Regions from separate parts of the Stenotrophomonas sp. GQ19 genome, predicted to be linked through region 2. Evidence: predicted binding sites of a transcription regulator. Region 2 holds the regulator's gene; the other holds the start of a gene.
What was found. The regulator FliA, encoded in region 2, starts transcription of late flagellar genes. The targets are predictions, from matches to a motif close to TAAAGTTTNNCNNNCNNNGGCCGATAA.

Region 1 (7,524 bases), on a different contig from region 2:
TCGCTGCTGGGCAGTGCCTCGGTTGCCGGCTACGCGCTGCTCGGCGGCGGTGCTGCGTCGTTGCAGGGCGACCTGCTGATGCTGGCGGCGGTGGTGGTGTGCGGGCTGGGCTATGCCGAAGGGGCGCGGCTGTCGCGCACGCTGGGTGGGTGGCAGGTGATCAGCTGGGCGCTGCTGCTGGCGTTGCCGCTGATGGTGCCGCTGATGTGGGTGCGCTGGCCGCCCACGTTGGCCACCATCGGCGCGCCGGCCTGGTGGAGCCTGGCCTACGTGTCGGTGTTCAGCATGCTGGTCGGCTTCATGTTCTGGTATCGCGGGCTGGCCCAGGGAGGCATCGCCGCGGTGGGCCAGCTGCAGTTGCTGCAGCCGTTCTTCGGGCTGGGCCTGGCCGCCCTGCTGCTGCACGAACAGGTGAGCTGGACGATGCTGGCGGTCACCGTGTGTGCGGTGAGCTGCGTGGCCGGGGCCCGGCGGTTTGCCCGCTGAGCTGCGACCGGGCGTAGGGCTCTAAAGACCCACGCCACCCACCGGCTCGGTCTCGAAGCGTTCGCCGAACCCGGTGATGTGCGGCCGGGCCTTGGCGATCGCGGCCTGTACCGCAGGCAGTGCCAGCGACGCGCGATGGTGGTCCTGGCTGTCCCACACCTCGGTGATCCAGAGCGCATCGGCATCGGTGGGATCGCGGGCCACCACGTAGCTGCGGCAACCGGGCATGGCATCGGTGCCTTCCTGCAGGATCGCGATGACCGCGTCGCGCTGCCCGGGTGCGATCAACATCCTGCCAATCAAGCCGTACATGCCTGCCACCTGCCACGAGGAATCAGCGGGCATCGTGCGCGCGGCGCGCGGCGGTGGTCAACCGGCGTTTGAGCCGGCCCCACCGCTGCGCTATCCTGCGCGCCGCCTTTGCCCGCCCCGCTGGATTGTGATGACCCCACCCTGATACCGCGTTCACCACGCGCCCGTGCCACTGCCGGGTTCCAGGGAGTGTCCTGTCTTCATCACACAGCGCGCCGTGCGTATCGCCGGTGCGCGGAGTCTGCCCATGTCTGTGTCCTACCCGCTGCGCCAGCAATGGCTCGGCAATATCCGCGGTGACCTGCTGTCCGGTACCGTGGTCGCGCTGGCCCTGATCCCCGAGGCGATCGCGTTTTCGATCATCGCCGGGGTCGACCCCAAGGTGGGGCTGTATGCCTCGTTCTGCATCGCGGTGGTCACCGCCATCGCCGGCGGCCGCCCGGGCATGATTTCGGCGGCCACCGGTGCGATGGCGCTGGTGATGGTGGACCTGGTCAAGGACCATGGCCTGCAGTACCTGCTGGCGGCCACCATTCTGGCCGGGCTGCTGCAGGTACTGGCCGGGGCGTTGAAGCTGGGCGTGCTGATGCGCTTCGTGTCGCGCTCGGTGATCACCGGGTTCGTCAACGCGCTGGCGATCCTGATCTTCCTGGCGCAGATGCCGGAACTGATCGGGCGCTCCTGGCACGTGTGGGCCGTCTGCGCGGCCGGGCTTGCCATCATCTACCTGCTGCCGCGGGTGACGCGCGCGGTGCCTTCGCCGCTGGTGGCGATCGTGGTGCTCACCGCGCTGTCGATCGGCCTGCACTGGGACGTGCGCACCGTGGGCGACATGGGCGCGCTGCCCGACAGCCTGCCGGTGTTCCTGTTCCCCGACGTGCCGCTCACCTGGGACACGCTGCGCCTGCTGCTGCCGGTGTCGGCCACGCTGGCGGTGGTGGGCCTGCTGGAGTCGATGATGACCGCGCAGATCGTGGAGGACATGACCGACACGCCCAGCCAGCGCAACCGCGAGTGCGCCGGGCAGGGCCTGGCCAACATCACCGCCGGGTTGTTCGGCGGCATGGGCGGCTGCGCGATGATCGGCCAGTCGGTGATCAACGTGTCGTCCGGCGGGCGCGGGCGGCTGTCGTGCCTGGTGGCCGGCGTGCTGCTGTTGCTGCTGGTGGTGTATGGCGCCGAGTGGGTGCGGCAGATTCCGATGGCAGCGCTGGTGGCGGTGATGGTGATGGTCAGCATCGGCACGTTCCATTGGCGCTCCTTCCAGGAGCTGCGCCAGCACCCGAAGAGCTCCTCGGTGGTGATGATCGCCACCGTGGTGGTGACCGTGGCCACCCACGATCTGGCCAAGGGCGTTCTGACCGGGGTGTTGCTGTCGGCGCTGTTCTTCGCCCGCAAGGTGGGGCGCCTGCTGCAGGTGGGCGATACGGTGCTGGCCGACGGCACCCGCGTGTACACGGTCAGCGGCCAGGTGTTCTTTGCCTCGGCCGGGCAGTTCGCAGCCAGTATCGACCTGCAGCAGGTGCCGGGGCGGGTGGTGATCGACCTGACCCACGCGCACTTCTGGGACCTCAGCGCAGTGGCGGCGCTGGAGCGGGTGGTGGACAAGCTGCGCGCCCATGGTGCCGAGGTGGAGGTGCGCGGGCTCAACGCGGCCAGCCAGACCCTGGTCGAGCGCGTGGGGCGTTCGACCGGCCAAGCGGCCGCGCGCCCCGGCGAACACTGAACGGGGTCAGGAAACGGTCCTCAACATCGGCGCGCCAGCGCCGTTATCCAGCTCAATGCCCCGATGTCTGCGATCGGGGCAAGGGCTGGCCGTGAGTTGCACCGCGCCACCCGGACCGCAATGGACTGCGCGAAGCCGTAGTGGCGCCCCCAGGCGACCGCTGATCCGACCCTTTTCCCGGAACCGCCCCCATGCCTGCGTCCCGCCCGACCTCTTCCCAGCGCCCCGGAAGCATCGCCAACCGGCTGATGCTGGGGACCGCGCTGATCGCCATGCTCTGCTTCGGCATCACCGCTGCCATCAGCTACCGCGAAGCCAGCCAGGCGCTGATCGACTCTTCGCGGCAGACCATGCAGAGCGAGGCCAATGCCGAATCACGCCGGGTCGGTGCCGACCTGGCCGCCGCGTTCTCCACCAGCCAGGCGCTGGCCGACAGCCTGGTGGTGCAGCACGCGGTCGGCGGCTTGACCCGGGCCACCGCCTCGCACGTGATCGAACAGCAGCTGCGCTCGCATCCGGAGTGGGTGGGGCTGGGCACGCTGTGGGAGCCGCAGGCCTTCGATGGCAAGGACAGCGAGTTCGTCGATGCGGAAGCACACGACGCGACGGGCCGTTTCATGAGCTACTGGTCCTGGCAGGACGGCACGCCCAAGCAGGATCCGCTGAAGGGCTACGACGTCCCCGGTGATGGCGACTGGTACCTGCGCCCGCGCTCCTTGAAGCGCCAGACCGTGGCCGAACCGTACAGCTACGAGATCGCCGGCAAGCCCGTGCTGATGACCACCCTGTCCACCCCGGTGCTGGACAAGGACACCTTCCTCGGCGCGGTCACCGTCGACTTCGGCCTGGCCGCGCTGCAGGAGCGCCTGGCCGCGCTGCGCCCGATGGGCGAAGGCCACGTCGAACTGATTTCCCCGGGTGGCATCGTCCTGGCTGCCCAGGATGCCAAGGAGATCGGCAAGCGTCGCGATGATGCCGCCACCCGCCGGATCCTGGCCGCGGTGGGCGCCGACAAGCCCTACGAAGACTTCAGCGTGGATGCGGCCGGCAACGTGAAGGCGTATGTGCCGCTGCGCATCGGCACCAGCCAGGAGCGCTTCGCCCTGGGTGTGGTGGTGCCGCACGCCCTGATCACCGCGCAGGCGCGTTCGCTGCTGTGGATCATCCTGGCCGTGGGCCTGGGCGCGGCGCTGGTGCTCAGCGCCAGCGTCTACGTACTGCTGCGCCGCCAGGCGATCCGTCCGCTGGCCGAAGCGGTACGGCTGTCGGCCGATGTTGCCGAAGGCCGCCTGGACACCGCGCTGCCGCCGCCGCGCAACGACGAAGTGGGGCGCCTGCTCGAATCGATGCAGCGCATGCGCAGCCAGGTGCGTGCGGTGATGGCCGCCCAGGGCGAAATGGCGCAGCGGCATGAAGCCGGTGAGCTCAGCTACCGCATGGACGCCCAGTCCTTCCCGGGCGAATACGGGCAGATGGTGGGCGACACCAACCAGCTGGTTGGCGCGAACATCGCCGTCACCCGCCGCCTGGTGGAAGTGATGCAGCGTTACGCGGTGGGCGACCTGTCCCAGGATATGGACCGCCTGCCGGGCGAGCAGGCGCGCTTCACCGAGGCGATGGACACCACCAAGGCCAACCTGCGCGCGATCAACACCCAGATCCGCGACCTGGCCGGTGCTGCCGCGCTGGGCGATTTCAGTCAGCGTGGCGACGTGGTGCGCTTCGACCACGACTTCCGCGGCATGGTCGAAAACCTCAACACCATGATGCAGGTCAGCGACGACAACCTGCAGCAGATTTCCGCGCTGCTGCGGTCGATCGCCGCCGGTGACCTTACCGCGCGCATGCACGGGCAGTTCCATGGCGTGTTCGCGCAGATGCGCGACGACGCCGACACCACCGTGACCCAGCTGACCGACATCGTGGGCCGCATCCAGCAGGCCACGGCCAGCATCAACCTGGCCGCCGGCGAGATTGCTTCGGGCAACAGCGACCTGTCGCGCCGCACCGAGCAGCAGGCGGCCAGCCTGGAAGAAACCGCCGCCTCGATGGAGGAACTGACCTCCACCGTGCGCCAGAACACCGATCACGCCGTGCAGGCCAATACGCTGGCGGCCAACGCGGCCGAGGTGGCGTCGCAGGGCGGGCAGGTGGTGGGCCAGGTGGTCACCACCATGGCGGGCATCGAGGCCTCGTCCAAGCGCATCGCCGAGATCATTTCGGTGATCGACGGCATCGCCTTCCAGACCAACATCCTGGCGCTGAACGCCGCCGTTGAAGCGGCCCGCGCCGGTGAGCAGGGCCGCGGGTTCGCGGTGGTGGCCTCCGAAGTGCGCGCGCTCGCGCAGCGGTCGGCCGGTGCGGCCAAGGAGATCAAGACCTTGATCGACGACTCGGTCAGCCAGGTCACCCAGGGCTCGGCACTGGTGCGCACCGCCGGGGACACCATGCAGGAAATCGTCAGTGGCGTGCGCCGCGTCAACGACATCATGGCCGAGATCTCGGCGGCGTCGAAGGAGCAGTCGGCCGGCATCGAGCAGGTCAACCAGACCATCACCCAGATGGACGAAACCACCCAGCAGAACGCCGCGCTGGTGGAAGAAGCCACCGCGGCCGCCCGTGCGATGGAAGAGCAGGCCCAGCACCTGGGCACCGCCGTGGCGATCTTCCGTATCGATGCCGGTGCCTCCCCGGCCCCTGCGTCCCGCCCGCACGCGGCGCCGCCGGCCAAGCGTGCCGTCGTCGCGGCACGCGGCGCCCCGCGTGCGCCGGCGCTGGCCGGCGACGACTGGCAGACGTTCTGATCCCGGCGCGCGGCGGAGCCCGCCGCGCGCTCGGCTAGACTGTGCCTGGAACACGGCAGGTGCCCCTGCACCTGCCACGCACAGGACGTTGGATGGCACGCACTGCACGCCCCCCGCTATGTACCGGTGACCCCGCGGCCTCGTCGTCGGTGTGCGCATGACTGCGCCGTCCAACCGGCTTGGCCTGGCCGCACTGACCGCCCTGGTGGTGGGCTCGATGGTGGGCGCGGGCATCTTCTCGCTGCCGCAGAACATCGCCCGCAGCGCCGGTCCGGGGGCTGCGCTGCTGGGCTGGGCGATCAGCGGCCTGGGCATGTTGATGCTGGCGTTCGTGTTCCAGAACCTGGCCAATCGCAAGCCGCAGCTGGATGCCGGCATCTACGCCTATGCCAAGGCAGGCTTCGGTGACTACATCGGCTTTTCGTCGGCGTGGGGCTACTGGATCTGCTCGCTGCTGGGCAACGTCAGCTTCTTCGTGCTGATCTTCAGCGGGCTGGGCTACTTCGTGCCGGCCTTCGGCGAGGGCAATACCTGGCAGGCCATCGCCTGCGCGTCGGGTCTGCTGTGGGCCATGCACGCCATGGTCCTGCGCGGGATCGGCCAGGCGGCGCTGATCAACGCGGTGGTGACGGTGGCCAAGGTGGTGCCGATCGTGGTGTTCGTGGTGATTGCCGCCGTCGGCTTCCGGCTGGAGGTTTTCACCGCGGACTTCTGGGGCACGCTGTCGCTGGGCGGCCTTGGCGGGCAGCTGCGCGGGATGATGCTGATCACCGTGTGGGTGTTCATCGGCATCGAAGGCGCCAGCATCTATTCGCGCCGGGCGGCACGCCGCGCCGATGTCGGCCGGGCCACGGTGATCGGCTTCCTGGGCGTGCTGGCGCTGTTGATGCTGGTCAACCTGCTGTCGATGGGCGTGCTGGGCCAGCAGCAGCTGGCGCATCTGCATAACCCGTCGATGGCATTCGTGCTGGAGGCCATCGTCGGCCCGTGGGGCGCGCGCCTGATCATCATCGGCATGGTCGTGTCGGTGCTGGGTGCGTTGCTGGCCTGGGTGCTGCTGTGTGCCGAAGTGCTGCACGCCGCTGCCGGCGACGGCACCATGCCGGCCTTCCTGGCCCGGCAGAACGCCAACGATGTGCCGGCCAACGCGTTGTGGCTGACCAATGGGCTGATCCAGCTGTTCCTGTTGATCACGCTGTTCAGTGCCAGCACCTATACCAGCCTGGTGCTGCTGGGTGCATCGATGGCGCTGGTGCCGTACCTGTTCTCGGCCGCCTACGGGGTGCTGGTGGTCTGGCGTGGTGAAGGGTACGCCGACCCTTCGGCACCGCGCCGACGCGATCTGGTGATTGCGGTGCTGGCCACGGTGTACGCGCTATGGTTGGTGTATGCCGGCGGGGTGACGCAGGTGCTGCTGTCGGCGCTGTTGTATGCACCGGGCATGTTGATGTTCGCGCAGGCCAAGCGGCAGCACGGGCAGCCGGTGTTCACCCCGGTGGAGCGGGTGATCGCGGTGTGCGTGCTGGCGGTGTCGCTGGCGGCGGTGTGGGGCCTGTGGCACGGCCACTTGGCGTTGGGCTGAGGCGCGCGCCGCATCGCGCCAAACCGGTAGGTACCAACCGTTGGTTGGTACGGACGCCTGAGGGAAGCGTCTTGTTGCAAGGGCCGTCGCAAAGTGAGCACCACGCTGCGCGCGTGGCCGGGTGTGCAAGGCGCCGCGGCTGGCGTCTCCGATCGGGCCGGTCGCGAGCGTGAGGGCCCCGTAGCAGCCGGTAGGCCCCTGGTGCAAATGTCCCCCGGCCGCGGGGCGGCCTCCTCCTTTATTTTGCCCAGGAGCCTACCGGCTGCTAAGGGGCTCGGCTTGCGGTGCAGGTTGGGGAAGTCACGCTTTTTTGTGGCTGTCGGTGGGTCGGGCGCTGGGGCTCCCTGCCCTTGGAGGCGAAATAAAGGAGGAGGGGGCGGCCGCAGGCCGACGCCGGGGGACATTCGCCGGAAAGGGCAGGGAGCCCCAGCGCCCGACCCGCCGACAGCTGCGCTTGGAAAGCGTCAAAGCACGTTTCTTCTTGCCCCGCTTATGGGAGAAGAACCAAAAAAAAGCCCGGTCATGCGACCGGGCTTTGATTCAACGCGTCAGGGCAGTGCTTACCAGCGCATGCCCGCGAAGGGGTTCCAGCTGGTGTCGCCCTTCACCTTTTC
Region 2 (7,524 bases):
GCATGTGCCGACTGCCGCCGTGGCGATGCCGCCGCTGCCGGTCAGCGTCACCGTGCCGCCGGCCCTGCCGGTCGCCGAGGCCGTCGCCACCGCCGTGCCGCAGGCGCTGGCCGCCGTCGCCGAAACCCGCGTCGAAAACCCGGCGCCGGTGGCCGTCACGGAACCGGCGCAGGCCCAGCCGCAGCCCGCCGCCGAACTGGTGGTGGTGCAGCGCGATGACGAAGAGATCCGCCAGCTGCGCCATGAAGTGGCCGGCATGCGCCACGTCATCGAACGCGAAATGCACCGCTTCACCGACGAGCGCCTGCGGGGGTCGCCGGTACGCGCCGCCGCGCTGGACCTGATGGACGAATACGGCTTCGACGCCGGCATCAGCCGCGACGTGGCCATGCAGATCCCGCTGGACACCGAAGCCCACCGTGGCCGCGGGCTGATGCTGGGCCTGCTGTCGCGCAAGCTGCCGATCGCCCCGGTTGACCCGCTCGAGTCCGGCGGCGTGATCGCCCTGGTCGGCCCGACCGGTGCCGGCAAGACCACCACCATCGCCAAGCTGGCCTCGCGCTTCGCCGAGAAGCATGCCGCCCGCGACGTGGCCCTGGTCACCACCGATACCGGCCGCATCGGCGCCCGCGAGCAGCTGTACGGCTTCGGCCGCCAGCTCGGCATCGCGGTGCACGAAGCCAACAGCGGCAGCGACCTGAACCAGCTCCTTGAGCGCCTGCAGGACTACAAGCTGGTGCTGATCGACACCGCCGGGCTGGGCCCGCGCGACCGTGCCCTTGCCGCCCAGCTGCAGTGGCTGCGCGCCGCCGAGCAGATCCGCACCCTGCTGGTGCTGCCGGCCAACACCAGTTTCGGCGACATGGACGAGGTGGTCCGCCGCTTCAGTGCCGCCAACCCGCAGGGCGTGGTGCTGAGCAAGCTGGACGAAACCGGCCGCTTCGGCACCGCCCTGTCGGTGGCCGTGGACCACCGCCTGCCGATCACCTGGGTCACCGATGGCCAGGACGTTCCCGAAGACCTGCACCGGGCCAGTGCCGCCAATCTTGTACTTCGCCTTGAAGATTTGCGCCGCGCGGCCGATATGCCCTGCAACCCGGAGTTGAACCATGCCGTCGCGTGAGTACGCCAAGCTGACCAAGACCTTCCCGTTGTCTGCCACCCGCAGCCAGCCGCTGGGCCCTGTGCGCACCATCGCCGTCACCGGCGGCAAGGGCGGCGTGGGCAAAACCAACGTGTCGGCCAACCTGGCCGTGGCGCTCGCCGACATGGGCAAGCGCACGCTGCTGCTGGACGCCGACCTGGGCCTGGCCAACATCGATGTGATCCTGGGCCTGCAGCCCAAGCTGACCCTGGCCGACCTGGTCGCCGGGCGCTGCACCCTGGATGAAGTGATCATGGAAGGCCCCGGTGGCGTGCTGGTGGTCCCGGCCGCATCGGGTCGCCGGCACATGGCCGAACTGCAGCCGGCCGAGCACGTGGGCCTGGTCAACGTGTTCTCCGAACTGGAGCGCGAGCTGGACTTCATGGTGGTGGACACCGCCGCCGGCATCACCGACGGCGTGCTGACCTTCTGCCAGGCCGCCCAGGACACCGTGGTGGTGGTCTGCGACGAGCCGGCCTCGATCACCGACGCCTATGCCCTGATCAAGGTGCTCTCGCGGGAACGCGGCGTGGACCGCATCCAGGTGGTGGCCAACATGGTGCGCGACCCCAACGAGGGCCGCGTGCTGTACGAAAAGCTGACCCGGGTCTGCGAGAAGTTCCTGGCCGATGTGTCGCTGAACTACCTCGGCTGCGTGCCGCAGGATGACTGGCTGCGCCTGTCGGTGCAGCGCCAGCAGCCGGTGGTCAAGGCCTACCCGTCCAGCCCGGCCGCCCAGGCGATCACCGAAATCGCCCGCCGCACCGCCCGCTGGCAGGCCCCGACCGAGCCGCGTGGTGGGGTCGAATTCTTCCTGGAACGCATCCTCAAGCAACGCGGGGTGACCGCATGAAAGGCGCCGCACAATACAAAGAGGTGCAACGCACCGCCGCCAACGAATGCATTGCCCAGCATTCGGACCTGGTGCGCCGCATCGCCCACCACCTGGCCGCGCGCCTGCCGGCCAGCGTGGAAGTGGATGACCTGATCCAGGCCGGCATGATGGGCCTGATCGAAGCCTCGCGCAGCTACGACGCCGACCAGGGCGCCTCGTTCGAAACCTATGCCTCGATCCGCATCCGCGGCTCGATGATCGACGAGATCCGCCGGGGCGACTGGGTACCGCGTTCGGTGCACCGCCGCGCCCGCGACGCCGCGTCCACCATCCGCCGCCTGGAGCAGAGCACCGGCCGTGCCGCCAGCGCCACCGAAGTGGCCGCCGCCATGGACATGCCGCTGCCGGACTACCTGCGCCTGATGGAAGACGCCGCACGCGGCCAGGTGCTGAGCCTGGAATCGCGGATCGAGGACCAGGGCGAGCTGGACACCGTCGCCCAGGGTGGCCCGACCCCGCAGCAGGTGCTGGAGCGTGGCGAATTCGGCCGCGAACTGGGCAATGCGATCGGCCTGCTGCCCGAACGCGAACAGCTGGTGCTGTCGCTGTACTACGAGCAGGAACTGAACCTGAAAGAGATCGGCGCCGTGCTGGGCGTCAGCGAGTCACGCGTGTGCCAGATCCACGGCCAGGCCGTGCTGCGCCTGCGGGGCCGATTGAAGATCTTCGAGGCGGCCGACGCCGGCCTCGCGAACACTTGATACCGAGGAAAGTGCTTTGAACAAGAACATGCGTATCCTGATCGTCGACGATTTCTCGACCATGCGTCGTATCGTCAAGAACCTGCTGGGCGATCTGGGCTTCACCAATACGGCCGAAGCCGAGGACGGGCATGCCGCGCTGTCGCTGCTGCAGAGCCAGCCGTTCGATTTCGTGGTCACCGACTGGAACATGCCGGTGATGACCGGCATCGACCTGCTCAAGGCGATCCGCGCCGACGCCAAGCTGAAGACCCTGCCGGTGCTGATGGTGACCGCCGAAGCCAAGCGCGAACAGATCATCGAAGCGGCCCAGTGCGGCGTCAACGGCTACATCATCAAGCCGTTCACCGCGCAGACCCTGGAAGAAAAGCTCGGCAAGATCTTCGAACGCCTGGCAGCGAGCGCCTGATGGAAACCCTTCGCGACAAATCCGCGCTGGTCCAGCGCCTGCAGGACGCCCTGGCTGCGCTGGAAAGCGGCGATGAAGCCGGCTGGCGCCGGGAAATCGACGCGCTGGCTGCCTTGCGTACCCAGCCGATGATGGCCGGCCTGAACCGGCTCGCCCGCGAACTTGGCCAGGCCCTGGGCGAACTGCCCAGCCTGCCCAGCGAAGCCGGCGAGCTGGACGATGCCTGCGCGCGCCTGGACCACGTGGTGACGATGACCGAACAGGCCACCCACCGCACCCTGGACCTGGCCGAGGAATGCCGGGCGCTGACCGAACAGCTGCGTGCCAACGGCCTCACCGCCGACCAGGACCAGCAGCTGGACCGGATCCGCCACAACCTCACCGAGATCGCCCTTACCCAGAGCTACCAGGACCTCACCGGGCAGATCATCCGCCGCGTGGTGGGGATCGTGCGTCGCGTGCATGAAGGGTTTGGCGCACTCGGCCTGCCGCCGCAGGACGACACCGCGCACAAGCGTGACAACGGCCTGGCCGGCCCGGCCGTGAGTGGCCTGGACCGTCACCAGGTTTCACAGGTGGATGCTGACGACCTGCTTTCGGATTTGGGGCTGTAACACCATGAGCGCTGTTCCAGACGATATTGCCGCCGATTTCATCCTCGAGGCCCAGGAAATCCTGGACCGCCTTGGCGAACAGCTGGTGTCGCTGGAGCAGTCGCCCCAGGACAGTGACCAGCTCAATGCGGTGTTCCGTGGCTTCCACACGCTCAAGGGCGGTGCCGGCTTCCTCGGCATCCAGGCCATGGTCGAGTTGTGCCATGCCGCCGAGGAAACCCTGGGCATGGCCCGCTCCGGCAAGGCCACCCTGCAGGCCCACCACTTCGACGCCGCCCAGCAATCGCTGGATTACCTGCAGTCGATGCTGGATTCGGTCTCGGCCGGTACCGAGCCGGGCTACGCGCCGCCGGAACTGATCGCACAGTTCGACGTCAACGGCCCGGCCACCCCGGCCGCTGCCGTTACGCCGGCCACCGGCGAACTGATCAGCGAAGACGAGTTCGAAGCACTGCTCGACACCCTGCACGGCGGCGCCGCCCCGGCAGCGGTGGCCAGGAAGGCAGACGACGGCCTGATCGGCGAAGACGAATTTGAAGCCCTGCTCGACCAGCTGCACGGCGGCGCCGTGCCCGGCGCCAAGCCCGCAGTCGCGGCCGCCCCGCCACCGCGCGCACCGGCCGCACCGCCGGCCAAGCCGGCTGCCAACAAGCCGGTGGCCGAGGCCGAGCACACGGTGCGCGTGGACACCAAGCGCCTGGACGCCATCGTCAACCTGATCGGCGAACTGGTGCTGTCACGCAACCGCCTCAAGACGCTGCGTGCGCGCCTGCACGACGAAGAACTCGACCGCGCCGTCTCCACCCTGGACATCGCCACCGCGCGCCTGCAGTCGGCGGTGATGCGCACCCGCATGCAGCCGGTGGGCAAGGTGTTCTCGCGCTTCCCCAAGGTCGCCCGCGACGTGGCGCGCAACCTGAAGAAGGAAGTGGAACTGGAGCTGGTCGGCGCTGAAACCGAGCTCGACCGCAACCTGGTCGAGGCCCTGGCCGACCCGCTGGTGCACCTGGTGCGCAACGCCATCGACCACGGCGTGGAAACCCCCGACCTGCGTGAAGCCCAGGGCAAGCCGCGCAGCGGCCACGTGCGGCTGTCGGCGCAGCAGGAAGGCGACTACGTCAGCATTGAAGTGCAGGACGACGGCGCCGGCATCGATCCCGAACGGCTGCGCCAGAAGGCGCGCGAAAAGGGCCTGATCGATCCGGAAGCGGCGGCCCGCCTGACCAGCGAGGAATGCCTGCACCTGGTGTTCCTGCCGGGCTTCTCGACCAAGCAGGAAGTCACCGACATTTCCGGCCGTGGCGTCGGCATGGACGTGGTGCAGTCGCGCATCCGCGAGCTCAGCGGCCAGATCCAGATCCAGTCCGAGCTGGGCCGTGGCAGCCGCTTCATGATCCGCGTCCCGCTCACCCTGGCGATCCTGCCCACCCTGCTGGTGCAGGCCGGCGAAGACGTCTATGCCCTGCCCCTGGCCCGCGTGATGGAAGTGCTGCACGCGCCAAACACCTCGCTGGGCTGGTTCGACGGCCGCGCCGTGCTCGACCGCAAGTCGCACACGCTGCCGCTGGTGGACCTGCGCCATTGGCTGGCCGTCGCACCGGCCGCCTCGTCGCTGCTCACCATCGTGGTGCTGCAGGCCGGCGAAGCCCGCTTCGGGCTGGTGGTGGACCAGGTGCGGGGCCGCGAGGAAGTGGTGATCAAACCCCTGCCCAAGGCACTGCGCGGCCTGCGCGGCTACGCCGGTGCCACCCTGATCGGCGACGGCCGCATGTCGCTGATCCTGGACGTGGACGGCCTCCGCTAACCGCTTTGTAGAGCCGGGCTCTGCCCGGCTGCTTCCTCCAAAACTGTGACCGCCGCCCCACCGGATTCCTTCGGCATCTCAAGTCCCATTCACATACGCCGATAACGGACCCATGGACAGACTCAGCCTCATCGGACTTTTCCTCGCCCTGGCCTCACTGGTCGGCGGCAGCATCCTCAAGGGAGCCGGCCTGGCGTCACTGTGGTCGCCGGCCGCCTTCGTGATCGTGATCGTCGGCACCATCGCCTCCATCCTGCTGCACACCTCGCCGGCGGTGTTCAAGCACGCCTTCAAGATTGTGCGCTGGGTCATCCTGCCGCCCAGCAGCGACCGCCACGAGCTGATCAAGCAGATCGTGGAATGGAGCAACATCGCCCGCCGCCAGGGCCTGCTCGGCCTGGAAGCCCAGGTGGACGCACAGAACGACCCGTTCCTGCGCAAGGGCCTGCAACTGCTGGTGGATGGCGTGGAGCCGGAAACCATCCGCCACATGATGGAAATCGAACTGAGCAGTCAGGAGCACCAGGACCTGGCCGCGTCCAAGGTGTTCGAGGGCATGGGCATCTACGCCCCCACCCTGGGCATCATCGGCGCGGTGCTGGGCCTGATCGCGGTGATGAAGAACCTGGCCGACCCGAGCAAGCTCGGCCACGGCATCGCCGCGGCGTTCACCGCCACCATCTACGGCATCGCCTCGGCCAACCTGCTGTTCCTGCCGGTGTCGGCCAAGCTGAAGAGCGTGATCCACCACAACAGCCGCGACCGCGAAATGATCATCGAAGGCCTGATCTCGATCGCGCAGGGCGAAAACCCGCGCAACATCGAAACCAACCTCTCCGGGTTCCTGCACTGACATGGCCCGTCGCAAGCATCACGAAGAGCATGCCAACCATGAGGCCTGGGCCATTCCCTATGCCGACCTCATGACGCTGCTGCTCGCCTTCTTCGTGGTGATGTACGCCATCTCCTCGCTCAACGAAGGCAAGTACCGGGTGATGGCCGATGCGCTGACCACCGCCTTTGGCGGCGCGCCGCGCACCATCAACCCGGTGCAGGTGGGCAACCAGCAGGTGCAGGGCGGCGGCTGGGACAGCCCGTCGGTGATCAAGGCCGGCAACCGCGTCGGCCCGGCCGCGCCGGCCCCGTCCAACGACCCCACCCTGCTGCCGGCGATGGCCTCGCAGATGCGCATGCCGGTCTCGGTGCGCAACCAGGAACAGCTGCAACGCGCCGAGCGCCAGCTCAACACCATCGCCGACCGCCTCACCGCCACGCTGGCGCCGCTGATCGAGCGCGGCATGATCACCGTGCGTCGTACCGAGCTGTGGATCGAGGTGGAGATCAACAGTGACATCCTGTTCCCCACCGGCTCGGCCACGCTGGACGTGCACGCACGCGACACCCTGTCCAAGCTGGCCCAGGTGCTGCGCGAGGCGCCCAACGGCGTCCGCGTGGAAGGCCACACCGACAACATTCCGATCGCCACGCCGTTGTTCCCCTCCAACTGGGAACTCTCGGCCGGGCGCGCGGCCAGCGTGGTCCACCTGTTCGCCGACCAGGGCCTGCAGCCGTCGCGGCTGGCGATGGTCGGCTACGGTCAGTTCCGCCCGCGCGAAGACAATGCCAGCGCCGAAGGGCGCAACCGCAACCGGCGCGTGATGGTGATCATCCTGGCCGACACCGCCCAGGGCGTGGATCCGATCGGGCCGCAGTTGACCGCCGAATCGGACCCGGCCACGCCCGGCAAGACCCCCTCCGTAACCCCCATCGCACCGGTGCAGTTGCCACCGGTGCCGGCCGGCAGCCGTGTGGGCGCCGCCGTCTCCCCTGCAATGAAGGAGTGAACCGAATGCGCATCTGGGCAATCGCCAATCAGAAGGGCGGCGTGGGCAAGACCACCACGAGCCTGGCCCTGGGCCGTGGCCTGGCCACCCTGGGCCACCGTGTGCTGCTGATC

Region 1: the regulator FliA is predicted to act here: its motif matches at 2,545-2,571, upstream of AC6CHL_RS15450 (methyl-accepting chemotaxis protein).

The regions. Positions count from the first base shown of each region.
Region 1 covers NZ_JCAXES010000008.1:167,407-174,930, forward strand. Annotated here, with positions in the region: gene AC6CHL_RS15435 (DMT family transporter) at 1-486, shown strand, start outside; gene AC6CHL_RS15440 (putative quinol monooxygenase) at 508-831, opposite strand; gene AC6CHL_RS15445 (SulP family inorganic anion transporter) at 1,046-2,524, shown strand; gene AC6CHL_RS15450 (methyl-accepting chemotaxis protein) at 2,716-5,328, shown strand; gene arcD (arginine-ornithine antiporter) at 5,486-6,910, shown strand; gene AC6CHL_RS15460 (DUF2628 domain-containing protein) at 7,471-7,524, opposite strand, start outside.
Region 2 covers NZ_JCAXES010000001.1:275,469-282,992, reverse strand. Annotated here, with positions in the region: gene flhF (flagellar biosynthesis GTPase FlhF) at 1-1,123, shown strand, start outside; gene AC6CHL_RS01175 (MinD/ParA family ATP-binding protein) at 1,110-1,997, shown strand; gene AC6CHL_RS01170 (RNA polymerase sigma factor FliA) at 1,994-2,740, shown strand; gene cheY (chemotaxis response regulator CheY) at 2,757-3,149, shown strand; gene AC6CHL_RS01160 (protein phosphatase CheZ) at 3,149-3,763, shown strand; gene AC6CHL_RS01155 (chemotaxis protein CheA) at 3,768-5,567, shown strand; gene AC6CHL_RS01150 (flagellar motor protein) at 5,680-6,420, shown strand; gene motD (flagellar motor protein MotD) at 6,422-7,411, shown strand; gene AC6CHL_RS01140 (ParA family protein) at 7,417-7,524, shown strand, end outside.